DNA from 2 places in the Streptomyces sp. NPDC023723 genome. Region 1 is predicted to be linked to the other one. Evidence: riboswitches for the same ligand, from Rfam matches in the RefSeq annotation. Region 1 holds a riboswitch; the other holds the start of a gene.
What was found. A riboswitch is a leader RNA that binds a small molecule or an ion and turns the genes downstream of it on or off. The one in region 1 is predicted to bind cyclic di-AMP.

Region 1 (6,917 bases):
ACGAGCTGCTCGCCGACGTACGCGGCCGGGGGCTGATGGTCGGCATCGAGTTCGGCCGGCCCAAGTCGCTGAAGCTGCGCAGCCGCTGGACCATGCTCCAGGCCGCCCGCAAGGGACTGTTCGCGCAGATGGTGGTGGTGCCGCTGCTCCAGCGGCACCGCATCCTCACCCAGGTCTCGGGTGACCACCTGGAGGTCATCAAGCTCATCCCGCCGCTGGTCGTGGGGGAGCGGGAGGTGGACCGGTTCGTGGACGCCTTCACCGAGGTCATGGACGACGCGCACAGCGGCGGCGGCCTGATGTGGGACTTCGGCAAGACGCTGGTGAAGCAGGCGGTGGCGCACCGCTGAGCCCGGCCCCTTTTGCCTGTGGGGCAAAAAAGTTGTCCCACAGGCAAGGGTGCGGCTGAATGGAGGGCATGAGCCCTTCGGAAGCCCCGGGCCCCTCGGACACCGAGCCGGCGGCGGATCTGACCGCCGTCGCCCCCCAGCTCCGCGCGCTGCGCCGCCGCGCCTCCCTCACCCTGGAGGCCGCGGCCCGCGCCGCCGGACTCTCCCCGGCGCACCTCTCCCGGCTGGAGACCGGACAGCGCCAGCCCTCGCTGCCCATGCTGCTGGCGCTGGCCCGTATCTACGGTACGACCGTCTCGGACCTGCTCGGTGAGACGGCCGCCGAGCGGGACGCCGTGGTCCGCGCCGCCGACACGGAACCGACCGCCGCGGGCGGCTGGACGTACTGGCCGGCCGGCGCGCCCGGCCGCGGCATGCAGGCCCTCAGGGTCCAGGTGCCGTACGGCTCCCAGGGCGACATCGTGCGGGTGCACCCCGGCGAGGAGTGGCTGTACGTGCTCGGCGGCCGGCTGCGGCTGCGGCTCGGCGACACCACCCAGCTGCTGACCCGCGGGGACAGCGCGCACTTCGACTCGCTGACCCCGCACCGCATCGCGGCCCAGGACCCGGACGGGGTCGAGCTGCTGTTCGTCCACACCCTGCTGCAGAGCCCCACGGCCACGCTGTGCCTGGGCCCCACCGAGGGAGTCACGCCATGAGCGACATCGAGGAGAAGTTCCCCCGCGCCCTGTGGGTGCGGCTCATCATCTACATCGCCGTGGGCCATGTCTTCGCGGCCTTCGTGTACTTGCTCTTCGAGGTGGGCGCGAAGTGACGTGCCGCGCGGGGCGGCTCAGCCGAGCAGGCGGTCGCGCAGCCGCTCCCGGGTCCCGGGGGTGATCCCGAGCCCTCGCTCCAGGTAGGCGTCGACGCCGCCCCAGGTCCGCTCGACGGTCTCGAACGCGGCCGTCAGATACTCGGCGCGCGCGTCGAACAGGGGGCTCAGTAGCTCCATGACCTCGGCGGAGTAGGCCGACTCCGAGGTGCCGCTGCGCTTCACCCGGTACCGGCGGTGCTTCTCGTTGGACTTCAGGTAGTCCTCGACGATCGCGTCCCGTTCGACGCCCAGCGCGAGCAGTGTCACCGCGATGGACAGGCCCGCGCGGTCCTTGCCGGCCGCGCAGTGCATCAGGGCTGGGACGCTGTCCTCGGCCAGCGCGTGCAGCACCCGGGAGTGCTCGGCGGTGCGGTCCGTGATGATCGAGCGGTACGAGGCGATCATCCGGTCCGCGCCCTTGTCGTCCGCGAGGATCTCGCGCAGCTGGTCGAGGTCGCCGTCGCGGACCATCTTCCAGAACTCGGCGCCGTCGGCGGGGTCGGACAGCGGCAGGTTCAGGTTGCGCACGCCCGGCAGGGTCACGTCGGGGCCTTCGAGCTTCTGGTCGGCCGCGTTGCGGAAGTCGAAGACGGTGTGCAGGCCGAGGCCCGCGAGGAACGCCGCGTCCTCGGCGGTCGCGTGGGCGAGGTGGCCGCTGCGGAACAGCACGCCGAACCGCACCCGCCGTCCGTCGGTGGCCGGCAGCCCGCCGACGTCACGGAAGTTACGCACCCCGGCCAGCTCCGGCTCGGTCGACGGGACCTGTTGCGTCATGGAGGCTCCTCACGGTCGCGCACACCGCCGCGGCTCAGCGGTCCGCACGGACCGACGATACGGCATGGCCCCGCCCGGACCCGGCCGTGTTCCGAGGTCCCGCCGACCGCCCCGGGACCGGACCGACCAGGGTGCCGGCCGCGCCGCGAGGGCGTCGTACGCAAGGCCGATCTGACCGTTCAGTCCCAATGAATAGGAATTGGGTAATTTACCTCAACGTGCCCCTGTCTAGCGGTATATGAGCCGGGGCGGGTGAGCAGCGTCATATCCGTACCTGGTGGTGACGAGGCGCCTTTCGCCATGCGCACGTAATCGACGTGCTCCTGAAGGGTTTTAGCGGAAGGGTGAAGATCCTTAATCCACGGAGAGTGACCGGGAATTGGGCGGCCATTCCGGCACCGCGCGAAGTACCGGCCGGCATCGGCTTGTCCACGCGCGTCCCCGTCGCTTACGTTCACCACCGATCCGGACGGACGCCTAATCCTGCCGCCGCCCGGAGACCGCACCCACTCACCACCCGTATTCGGCAGGAGCGGGGGACCCACAGGTAAAACCGCCTGTTCCGGTTCCCGGGACGGCTAGGGGTAAAGCCGCGCCTTTTCCGGCGCGGCCGGGCAGCTCCAGCCCGCACCCGACAGCTCACCTCGCAGGCGCCGGAGAGGAATTCGTCATGCCCGCAAAGGGTAAGCACCGCCGTACCAGGACCCAGCGCCTGACCCGCACGCTCGCCGTCGCCACGACCGGCGGCGCCGCACTCGCCCTGCCGCTCATCGGGGCGGCCGGCGCGCACGCCGCCCAGTCCGACTCCGCCCAGACCGCGCAGACCTACACCGTGCGCGCCGGTGACTCGCTGGCGAAGATCGCCGACGCGCAGCACGTCAGCGGCGGCTGGAAGAAGCTCTACGAGGACAACCGCGACGCCGTCGGCGCGGACCCCTCGCTGATCCGCCCCGGCCTGAAGCTCACCGTCGGCGCCGAGGCCGAGGCGTCCACCCAGTCCAAGGACGCCGCGGCGGACAGCGCGTCCGCCACGGCCGAGAAGAAGACGGCGCAGCCCGCGGCGGACACCTCCACCGCGTCCACCGGCTTCGTCGCTCCCGTCGACGGCGCCACCGAGGGCACCCCGTACCACCAGTCCGGCAGCATGTGGTCCAGCGGCTACCACACCGGCACCGACTTCGTCGTCCCGACCGGCACCTCGGTGAAGGCGGTCGGCGCGGGCACCGTCGTCACGGCCGGCTGGGGCGGCGCGTACGGCAACCAGGTCGTCATCAAGCTCGCCGACGGCTACTACGCCCAGTACGCCCACCTGTCCTCGATCTCCGTCTCCAGCGGCGACGCGGTGACGGCGGGACAGCAGCTCGGCCTCTCCGGTGCCACCGGCAACGTGACCGGCCCGCACCTGCACTTCGAGATCCGCACCACGCCGGACTACGGCTCGGACATCGACCCGCTCGCCTACCTGCGGTCGCAGGGCGTCTCCGTCTGACGCCGCCCGACCCAGCCCCGCGCTCATCGAAGGCCGGACCCCGATCCCCGGGTCCGGCCTTCGGTGTTGTGACCTGTGGAACGGCGCTCACTTATTCCGGAATTGGCCAACACTTTAGGAGTGGCCTTTCTCACCGCTCGTCAACCCCGTCCTACGGTCGCGTAGGTCACAATCCAAGGTGAATCATGGGTCGACGTGGCAGACGATTCGAGAAGTGAGAAGAGTGCCGGCAAGGCAGTGATCGGGTCGTACGTGGCGCTGGGGGACAGCTTCACCGAGGGGGTCGGCGACCGCGGCCCCGACGGGGCGTTCGTCGGCTGGGCCGACCGCTTCGCCGTCCTGCTCGCGGACCGGCGGCCCGAGGGCGACTTCACGTACACCAACCTCGCCGTACGCGGGAAGCTGCTCGACCAGATCGTGGCGGACCAGGTGCCCAGGGCGGCCCGGCTCGCACCGGACCTGGTCTCCTTCTGCGCGGGCGGCAACGACATCATCCGGCCCGGCACCGACCCGGACGAGCTGGCCGAGCGGTTCGAGCGGGCGGTCGCCGCACTCACCGCCACGGCCGGCACCGTCATGGTGACCACCGGCTTCGACACCCGCCGGGTGCCCGTCCTCAAGCACCTGCGGGGCAAGATCGCCACGTACAACGGACATGTGCGGGCCGTCGCCGACCGCTACGGCTGCCCGGTGCTCGACCTGTGGTCGCTGCGCAGCATCCAGGACCGCCGTGCCTGGGACACCGACCGGCTGCACCTCTCGCCCGAGGGGCACACCCGGGTGGCGCTGCGGGCCGGCCAGCTGCTCGGTCTGCCGGTGCCGGCCGACCCGGAACAGCCCTGGCCGCCGCTGCCGCCGCGCGGCACCCTCGACATCCGCCGGGACGATGTGCAGTGGGCGCGGGAGTACCTGGTGCCGTGGTTCGGGCGCCGGCTGCGCGGTGAGTCCTCCGGCGACCACGTGACGGCCAAGGGGACGCTGTCGGCGGACGACATCAGGATGCGGATCTCGGCGGTGGCGTGAGGCGGCGGCGCGGGGGACCGCCGCGCCCGGGCGGGACGGCCGAGCGGAGCGGCTGAGGGGACGGTCGAGCGGGGCTGTCGAGTTCCCGGAAACCGGTGATACGCGGTGGGCGTAAGTGACCTGCGGCGAAGGCCGCTGTCACACAGGACGACCATAATGAAGGTCTGTCCTACTCCACCTGGAGGTACCGTGGCCGGTTTCCGTTCCCCCAGCTCCGGGTTCCGCGCGCTGCGGCCCGAGGCCTTCGGCGCGGACCCGAGCGGCGAGCGCATGGCGCGCATCCGCAGATCACCGCACTTCGCGAACGGCGTCTTCCAGAATCCGGGAGGCACCGCCCGCACCCGGCCCTCCGGATCGACGTCGCAGCTCGCCAAGAGCTACCTCGACCGCCAGGCACGGGCCCGCCGGGCCCCGGCCGGCACCATCCCGGTGCATCCCACCACCGTCGCCGACCTGTCCCGTCCCCCGGCCACCGGTCTCCGGCTGACCTGGGCCGGGCACTCCAGCGTCCTGGCCGAGATAGACGGGCGGCGCGTGCTCTTCGACCCGGTCTGGGGCGAGCGCTGCTCCCCGTTCCCGTTCGCCGGACCCAAGCGGCTGCACCCGGTCCCGCTGCCGCTGGCCGCCCTCGGCCCGGTGGACGTCGTGGTCATCTCGCACGACCACTACGACCACCTCGACCTGCCCACCATCAAGGCGCTGGCCGACACCGACACCCTGTTCGCCGTCCCGCTCGGCGTCGGCGCCCACCTGGAACACTGGGGGGTGCCCGCGGACCGGCTGCGTGAACTCGACTGGCACGAGTCGACCAAGGTCGGCGGCCTCACCCTGACCGCCACCCCGGCCCGCCACTTCTGCGGCCGGGCCCTGCGCAACACCCAGCACACACTCTGGGCCTCCTGGGTGGTCGCCGGACCGGAGCACCGCGTCTACCACAGCGGCGACACCGGCTACTTCGACGGCTTCAAGGACATCGGCGCGGCACACGGCCCGTTCGACGCGACGATGATCCAGGTCGGCGCGTACTCCGAGTTCTGGCCCAAGAACCACACGGACTATACGCCGCTACCGGGCCTCTGGCCAGACATTCACATGACGCCCGCCCAGGGGGTCCAGACCCACCTTGACCTGCAAGGTGGCAGCCCGGGCGGGGTGCTGATGCCGATCCACTGGGGGACGTTCAACCTGGCGGGGCATGCGTGGGCGGAGCCCGCGGAGTGGATGAAGGACGCGGCCGAGGAGGTCGGCCAGGCGGTGGCGTTCCCGCGGCCGGGGGAGCCGTTCGAGCCGGCGGGGGAGCTGCCGGTGGAGGCGTGGTGGCGGGCGGTGTCGGGTCCGATCGCGCACCCGTGGCGTCGTCCCCGAATCGTCGAAGGCGCGGCCGGGACGAGTAAGGGGGATCTCGATCTCGCGGGGGAGCGGTGACCTTGGTCGGAGACGCCGGGGATGAGGCCGAGGAGATGCTCCGGATGCTGAAGCGTCTCCCGGCTGAAGGGCGCGACCGTGTTGTCCGGGCTTTGGACGGGGCGCCTCGGATTGAGCGTCAAGCTCCTGTCCAGCGATTCAGGCCCTTGCCATCACTGAAGGACTCGTCCGGGGTTGTTGTGCGAAGACGGTTGTGGAGAGCTGAACTTGCAGGAGGGACCCGGCCGGGCAGCGTGCGACTGCACCGCTTGCCCAGTGTCGGCAGCGGCCTCCGCGAGGTCGTTGCCATACCGATCGTGGAGTCTGTCGATCGAACGGGATCCTCGATCGGGTGATCGCGAGCCCTGCCCGGCGGGAGAGCAGGGAATGGCGGTACGGGAGGAGCCTCTGCGTGGCGACTTCCGTTAGGGACGAAGCGCGGGAGGGTTTTGTCCAGGATCATGTTCGATGGATGGTCCCCACGGAGAACCAGTCGTGCAGTGTGGTCTCTGCCTGTTCGGGGAGATCGTTGGTGAATACCACGGCCAGGCCGCGCCGGGCCCGCGAACAGCAGACATAGAACAGGTTACGGGACCGTTCGGTGCGGTCGGGCTTGTCGGTTCCGGCGAGCATCTTGCTGATGCTGTATCTGTTCCAGGCGCTGTCGTCGACCACCACCACAACGTTTTCGAACTCGTCGCCCTTGACGCCGTGCTGGGTCGAGAACGGGGTTAGTTCGTCGATGAAGCGAGTGACGCCGATGACTTCCTGGTAGGACACGTTGCGGAGATTGTTCGAGAAGTCCGCTCGTCGTTGGTCGCGCTCATCGAGACCCGCGGCCGTCCTGCGTCGTTCACGATCTTTGAGCTTGCCTGGCATGTTGAGGAGATGACCGTCGGCCATCAGGTCGAGCACGTCGCCGATGGTCCCACTCGCGCGTACGACGTCGAGCGCCCCGATCGCCTTGCTGATGGCGCGCTTGTGGTTGTGTCGGGTGATGCGTGTCCGTCCCTCGTCCAGC
Region 2 (6,917 bases), on a different contig from region 1:
CGCGTTCACCGAGAACATCCTCTACCTGGGCAACGCGTTCGGCACCGACCGCCTCACCGGCGACAGCGGCATCGCCTCCGTCACCGCGGCGACGTTCTTCGTCCGGATCGTCATGTCGCCGTTCGCGCACCCGCTGTTCACGGTGCTCACCGGCCTCGGCTTCGGCCGCGCCGCGCCGCGCGGCGCGGGCCGCCGGGCCCGGCCCGCCCTGTTCCCGCTGTCCGGTCTGCTGCTGGCGATGGGCACGCACGCGCTGTGGAACGGCTCCTCGGCCTTCGGCGAGTACGGCTTCTTCGCCGTGTACGCGGCGTTCATGGCACCGGTGTTCGGCCTGCTGACCTGGCTGGCCATCTGGTCCCGGCACCGCGAACTGGCCACCGTCCGCGCCGAGCTGCCGGTCTACGCGGCAGCCGGCTGGCTGACCCCGGCGGAGCCGTACGCGCTCGGCTCGATGCGGGCCCGGCGCCTGGCCCGGGCGCACGCCCGCCGGCATGCCGGGAAGGCGGCGGCCCGGACGGTCGCGGAGTACCAGGCGTCCGCCACCGAACTGGCGTTCCTGCGGCACCGGGCGCACCGCGGCCGGGCCGGCGCCGGTTTCGCCGCACGGGAGCGGGAGCTGCTGCACGAGCTGTGGCGCCGCCGGGAGACGGCCCGCCCGGCGCTGGACCACGCGGCCCGGACCACGGCACCACCGGTCCCGGTGGCGCTGCCCTGGACCCCGTACCAGCCGTTTCAGTCCTACCAGCCGTACCGGCCGTATCAGCCCTACCCGCCGTACCAGCCCTACCCGCCGGAGTATCAGGCGGCGGCCGGGGTCAGGGGTTGAGGCCCTTGCTCTGAAGCCAGGCCATCGGGTCGATGCCGGAGGCGGCGCCGTCCGGGTGGACCTCGAGGTGGAGGTGGGCGCCGGTGACGTTGCCGGTGGCGCCGACCCGGCCGATGACGTCACCCGTGTTGACCTGCTGGCCGACGCTGACGCTGATCGAGGACTGGTGGCAGAACCACAGCTCGGTGCCGTCGTCGAGGGTGAGGATCGTGCGGTAGCCGTAGGAGCCGGCCCAGCCCGCCTCGGTGATGGTGCCGGTGTGCACGGCCTTGATGAGGGTACCGGTGGGGGCGGCGAAGTCGAGGCCGGTGTGGTAGCCGGAGGACCAGTAGGCGCCGGCCTGCCCGAAGGTGGAGGTGATGGTGTACGAGGAGGTCGGCAGCGCGTACTGCTTGGCCAGCTCGGCGAGCCGCTCCGCCTCGGCCTTCTTCTTGGCCGCCTCCTCCGCCTTCTTCTTGGCGGCGGCGGCCTTGGCCTCGGCCGCCTTCTCGGCCTCGGCGGCGGCCGCGGCGGCCTTCTTCTCGGCGGCCGCCGCAGCTTCTTCGGCGGCCTTGGTCTCGACCTGGTTCTGCTGCTGCTCGGCCTGCGCCATGATCCGGCCGACCAGCGCCTGGCCGGCGGTGGAGGTCTGCTCGGTGTCGTCCTCGGCGGCGACGGAGACGATGCCGCTGAGCGGCGTGGCCGAGCCCTCGTCCGCCTGCTCCTCGTCGTCCGAGATGATCGAGCCGACGGACGGCAGGTCCGGCATGGAGATCGACACCGGCGGCTTGCCGGTCTGCGCGCTGGCCATGCCGCCGGCGCCGACGGCGGCTATGACACCGACGCCGAGGACGGTGGAGCTGCGGGCCAGTCCGCCGCGCTGCTTGGCGACCCGGTGCTTGCCGCGCACCGGACGGACGGTGTCCGCGGTGGGGTTCCACTCCTCGAACGGGCCCTCGTCGGGGCGGAAGGCGCCGTAGCCGAAGGTCTCGGGGCCGGGCTGGTTCGGCATGAGCGGGGCCTCGGGGGCAGGCCGGTTGGACGCCACGTGGGCGTGCTCCTTTCCTTCCGTCTCCGCCTACCGGGTTAGCTGACGGGTTCGGAGCGGGAAGGTCTCCTACGCGCGTATACGGGCCGTGTCTCCACGGTCGGATACGCCCGATTCACCCCAAGGTGGTGGTTCCCCGGTTCCCTTACGGGATTCGGCGCGTGCGCACGGAGCCGCCTTCTGTGACGGCTGGGACGACCGCGCTGCGTTATCGAACGTTAATAGAAGCGGGCCACTCTTTCCAAGCCGTTCCTCTTGATCATTAAGCTTTCCGCCCGGAACCAAGGCCGCACGAGCGGCGAAATCGGGGCGAGTTGACCGCCCCTCAGCGCCCAGCACCACCACCTCGCGCCCGGCTTTAAACCTGACGGTGTATCAGTTGTTATGCGGAGGGGGGTCACGCCGTCACCGTTCGTGACCGTCGTGTCCCGGCCTGCGTACGGCGAGCAGGGCCATGTCGTCCGCCATGCCGCCCCCGGAGTGCCGCCGTACGTCCGCGGCGAGGACGTCCAGCAGGTCGCCGGGGCGCCGGAAGCGCCGGCCGCCGAGCCGCGCGACCGGATCGTAGAACTCGCCCCGGGCGTCCCGCGCCTCGGTCACGCCGTCGGTGTACAGCAGCAGGGTGGCGCCGCCGGGGAACGGGGTCTCCTCCGCCCGGTCCGGCCACACGCCCAGCTCGCCCATGCCGAGCGGCAGCGCCACGTCCCGGCTGCTCAGGGTGCGCAGGCTGCCGTCGGCGTAGCAGAGCAGGGGCGGCGGATGGCCCCGGTTGACGACCCGGACCACCCCGTCGCCGTGCGGGAGTTCGACGAGGACGGCGGTGGTGAACCCCTCGAAGGCGTCCAGGCCCTCGCGCCGGGTGCCCTCCCGGGCCAGCGCCCGCTCCAGCCGCTGGGCCACCGCCTCCAGCGTCGACTCCTGCTCGGCGGCCTCCCGGAACGCCCCGATCACGACGGCGACGGCCGCGACCGCGCCCATGCCCTTCCCCCGTACGTCCCCGACGATCATCCGTACGCCGCGCGGGCTGTCCTGCACCGCGTACAGGTCGCCGCCGATGAAGGCGTCCGCCTGCGCCGCCTCGTAGCAGGCGGCGATCTCGAAGCCGCCGAGCCGTTCGGCGGGCTCGGGCAGCACGGCGCGCTGGGCCGCCTCGGCGATCTCGCGGGCGCTGGCGAGCCGTGCGTCGTTGCGGCGGACCAGGGAGTTGACGAAGACGGCGAGCACCGCGACCACCGCGATGGTGACCAGCTCGGTGATGGAGTCGACCTCGTGGGCGACGCCGAGGCCGACCTGGAGCCCTATGACGACGGCGACGGTGACCGCCCCGGTGAGCACGGTGCCGCGCCGCGAGTAGAGCGGGGCGGCGGTCAACGGCGCGGCGGTGTAGAGCGGGCCCGCGGTGAAGTACCGGGGGGTGAGCAGGTCGTACGTGGCACCGACGACGATCAGCAGGACCGGCAGCAGGCGTACCAGGGTCGTCCGGCCGCCGCGCCGGAGCCGGCGGCGCCGACGGCCGCCGGCGGGCGGTACGGGCGCCGGGGCGTCGCCGAGGCCCGGGTCGGGCACCGGGTCGCCGGGCAGCCGGCCGCCGGCCCTGGCGTACGGTCCCTCGTCCACGTCACCAGGCCGCACCGCTCGCCTCCCGCCACCGCCTCGGCTTCCCGTCCCGCCCGTCCAGGGTTCCGGGCGCGGGGGCGGGCGGCGACCGGTGGGGGGCCGTCCGGGTGGCGGAGGGGGACAGAGCCCGGACGCACCGATGGCCGGGTCCCTCGAAAGGGACCCGGCCATCGGCCTTGAGTAGCGGGGACAGGATTTGAACCTGCGACCTCTGGGTTATGAGCCCAGCGAGCTACCGAGCTGCTCCACCCCGCGTCGGTGTGTCACCAGCATAGACCATGTTCGGGGCGGCCCGCGCACACGTATCTCAGCGCCCGGGGTTCTCGGCGTGGGTGAGGGTCTCCCAGGAGACGAAGAGGTCGTCGGTGCCGGCCGGCCGGGTCCTGGCGGCGAGCTTGTGCGCGGCGGGCACGGCGACGCCGAGCCGGTTCTCCAGGTGGTTGAGGGCGACCTCCAGATCGGGCCCCAGGTTCTGTTCCACCGCTCCCCCGCACAGCCACTTCGGCGTCGTGTCCGCCTGCTGCTGCCGGGCGTGCAGCGCGAGGGTGGCCCGGAGCCGGTCCTTGACCTCGCCGTAGAGGTCGACGCCCTGGTGCCAGGCGGTCTCGGCGATGTGCGCGGTGGCGGCGACGGAGTAGCCGACGTGCGCGAAGTTCCGGCAGGTCTCCTGGGTGACGCCGTCCTTGTACGTCTGCTGCTGGTGCCAGTACGCGACCAGCCGCTCGCGGGTGGCGATGCTGCTGCCGGCCGGGGTGAACGGCAGCTCGCCGTCCTTCTCCAGGTAGAAGTAGGCGGGGACGCGGTCCCGGAACCGGCGCAGGGCGTGGTCGAAGGTCTTGTGGTCGTTCAGGAAGACGGCGGCCGAGATCGCGCCGTCGGTGGCGATCAGGTCCCAGTTGCCGTTGTGGTCGGGTACCTCCTCGGTCAGCCGGGGCAGGTGCGCGGTGCGCAGCATGCGCTCGAACCGCCGCACCCGGCCGTCCGGCCAGCCGGCGCCCGGGGTGTGCCGGACGAGTTCGGCGGCCCGCGCCCAGGTGGAGGCGGTCCATCCGGCCTGGAGCCCGGCGTTCGCCCCGGTGTGCTGCTTCAGCTTCCCGGACCAGGCGTCCATGATCTGCCGGGCCTTGACCGCGTGCTGCCGCTTGCCGGTCACCCCGAACAGCAGGGCCTGCGTGTACGCGGCGATGGCGTCCTCGCGCTCCTCCTCGCACCCCCGGCCGGCCTGTTCGCCGGAGGGGCAGTGCACGGTGGCGAACGGCCGCGCGGTGTGCCGGTACGACCCGTACGCGCTGTCCCGCATGGTCAGATACGCCTTGAGCCACGGCTGCCGCCCGGCGGTGGTGTTCTTCCGTACGGTGTCCAGCTGGGCCCGGCTGACCAGGACGCCGGGGTGGGTGAACTCCGCGTCGGCGGGCAGCGCCCGCGCCATCGCCCGGCCGGACTCCTGACCGCACCCGGCAGCGGCCGCCACGGCAAGGACCGCCGCCACCAGCGCCGCCGCCCGCCTGCGTACTGCCCTCATGCCCACCTCCGCGTCGTCGATCACTGGCAGCGTGCCCGCGGGGGGCGCGCGGCGCAGGGCGGGTTGGGCCGATCGGCGGTGCGGGGTCAGTCGTCGGGCGAGGGGACGGGGTCAGTCATTGATCGAGGGCGGGGGTTGCGGGGATTAGTCGTCGGTCGGGGCGGAGGTGCAGGGATCAGTCAAGGGCGGGGCGGGGGCGGGGGCGGGGATCAGTCGAGGAGGTGGCGGTTGGGCTCCTTGGCCCGTGCCTCGTACTCGGGCAGTACGACGACATCCGCCCCGGCGGCGGCCAGCACCCCGCTGCCGTCGGCGCCGGCGACGAACGTGTCGGGCTCCCGCCAGGCGGTGACCACCCGGCGGACACCGGCGTCGAGGATGAGCCGGGCGCAGGGCGCGGGCCGGGAGGCGCGCCGGGCGCACGGCTCCAGGCTGCTGTAGACGGTGGCGGTGGCGAGCCGCGGATCGGCCGGGCCGACCTTGGCGAGGGCGGCCTCCTCGGCGTGCGCCACGGGATCGTCCCCCTCCCGTGAGTGACCGCGGGCCAGTTCGGTCCCGTCGGCGGCGACCACGACCGCGCCGACGCTGAACGCCGTGCGGGACGGCGGACACCGCGCCGCCAGCTCGCAGGCGAGCGCCAGCCAGTGCCGGTCGGCGGCGGACGCGTGGCTTCCGGTGCCGGGGGCGGTGGGCTCGTACCGCATGAGCACGACGTCCTCGATCCGCCGGGTCTCGACCAGCCGGAGGCGGCCGCGCTGGTAGTCGCCGGGCCCGAAGAGGCGGGGCGCGGCCGGGTCACCGACGAGCAGCGGGGCGAGGACGAGGTGCAGTTCGTCCACTAGCCCGGCCCGCAGCAGCTGGGTGTGGACGCTGCCGCCGCCCTCGACCATGAGCCGCCGTACGCCGTACCGGCCGTACAGGTGTTCCAGTACGGCGGGCCAGCGCAGCTCGGCGCCGAGCGGGACGACGTCGGCGGCGATCCCCCGGCCCCGGGCCAGCTCGGCCCCCCGCTCCGTCGTGAACAGCGCCTTCTCCCCTCCCGTGTGCCAGAAGGCGGCGGCCGGGTCGAGGTCGCCGGAGCCGCTGACGGTGACCTTCAGCGGGTACTCCGGCTTTCCGGCCGCCGTCCTCGCGGCGCGCCGCTCGGGCGAGTTGACCAGCAGCCGGGGGTTGTCGGCGCGGATCGTGCCGGCGCCCACGAGGATCGCGTCGGCCCACGCCCGTACCGCGTCGACCCGGTCGAAGTCGGCCGGGGAGGAGAGCAGCAGGCGCTCGGGGCCCGTGTCGTCCAGGTAGCCGTCGAGGGAGACGGCGGCGGAGAGGAGGACGTACGGGTGGGGCATGGGGGGACCCTTCAACGGCTCGACGGCGCGGCGGTCGGCACGACCGGCTTGGCCCCAGTCTGAAGCAGCCCCGCCTCCGTCCCTGCGCCCCGTTCCAGGATGCCCGCGTCCGCACAGGTCAGCGGCCGTTCCAGCGTTCCAGTGTCCCGCAGTGGCCGGCATCCGTGGCGGCCGGGACGGATCACGGCACAAGCTGCGGTCGGTCGGCAGCCCGCCGGCCACCACACATCGACATCCGGAGCTACCGATGCTGCGTTCGCGTCTCACCACCCGTGCCGCCCGCCTCGTCCTGGTCACCGTCGCGGCGGCGGCGGCCCTCACCGCCACGGCGACCACGACCGCCGGCGCCGCCAGCGCCCCGCGGGCCTGCACGACCGGCGACCTGACCTTCAAGGTCACCGCCGAGACCCAGGCGGGCGGCTACGACCTTGTCACCGCCAAGGCCAAGCGGGGCGTCACCTGCACGCTGGAGGGCGTCTACCCGTCGGCCTCCTACGGCTCGTCCGCCGACACGGAGGTGTCCCCCGCCGAGCAGGCCGTCTCCGCCGACATCGTCCTCTCCGGCAGCAAGGCCGCGTACGCCGG

Region 2: it holds a riboswitch for cyclic di-AMP, as region 1 does, so the genes downstream of both, AB0G32_RS22990 (M23 family metallopeptidase) here and AB0G32_RS11840 (peptidoglycan DD-metalloendopeptidase family protein) in region 1, are expected to answer to the same signal.

What each region holds. Positions count from the first base shown of each region.
Region 1 is NZ_JBFAAP010000008.1:27,533-34,449, reverse strand. Features, by position in the region: gene AB0G32_RS11860 (aspartate aminotransferase family protein) at 1-350, shown strand, start outside; gene AB0G32_RS11855 (XRE family transcriptional regulator) at 419-1,048, shown strand; gene AB0G32_RS11850 (DUF6126 family protein) at 1,045-1,164, shown strand; gene AB0G32_RS11845 (tyrosine-protein phosphatase) at 1,183-1,980, opposite strand; cyclic di-AMP (ydaO/yuaA leader) riboswitch at 2,485-2,646, shown strand; gene AB0G32_RS11840 (peptidoglycan DD-metalloendopeptidase family protein) at 2,651-3,469, shown strand; gene AB0G32_RS11835 (SGNH/GDSL hydrolase family protein) at 3,707-4,492, shown strand; gene AB0G32_RS11830 (MBL fold metallo-hydrolase) at 4,682-5,917, shown strand; gene AB0G32_RS11825 (ATP-dependent helicase) at 6,356-6,917, opposite strand, start outside.
Region 2 is NZ_JBFAAP010000023.1:16,742-23,658, forward strand. Features, by position in the region: gene AB0G32_RS22985 (PrsW family intramembrane metalloprotease) at 1-826, shown strand, start outside; gene AB0G32_RS22990 (M23 family metallopeptidase) at 816-1,853, opposite strand; cyclic di-AMP (ydaO/yuaA leader) riboswitch at 1,866-2,023, opposite strand; gene AB0G32_RS22995 (PP2C family protein-serine/threonine phosphatase) at 2,259-3,485, opposite strand; tRNA gene AB0G32_RS23000 (tRNA-Met) at 3,652-3,725, opposite strand; gene AB0G32_RS23005 (alginate lyase family protein) at 3,778-4,992, opposite strand; gene AB0G32_RS23010 (dihydrofolate reductase family protein) at 5,202-6,332, opposite strand; gene AB0G32_RS23015 (hypothetical protein) at 6,580-6,917, shown strand, end outside.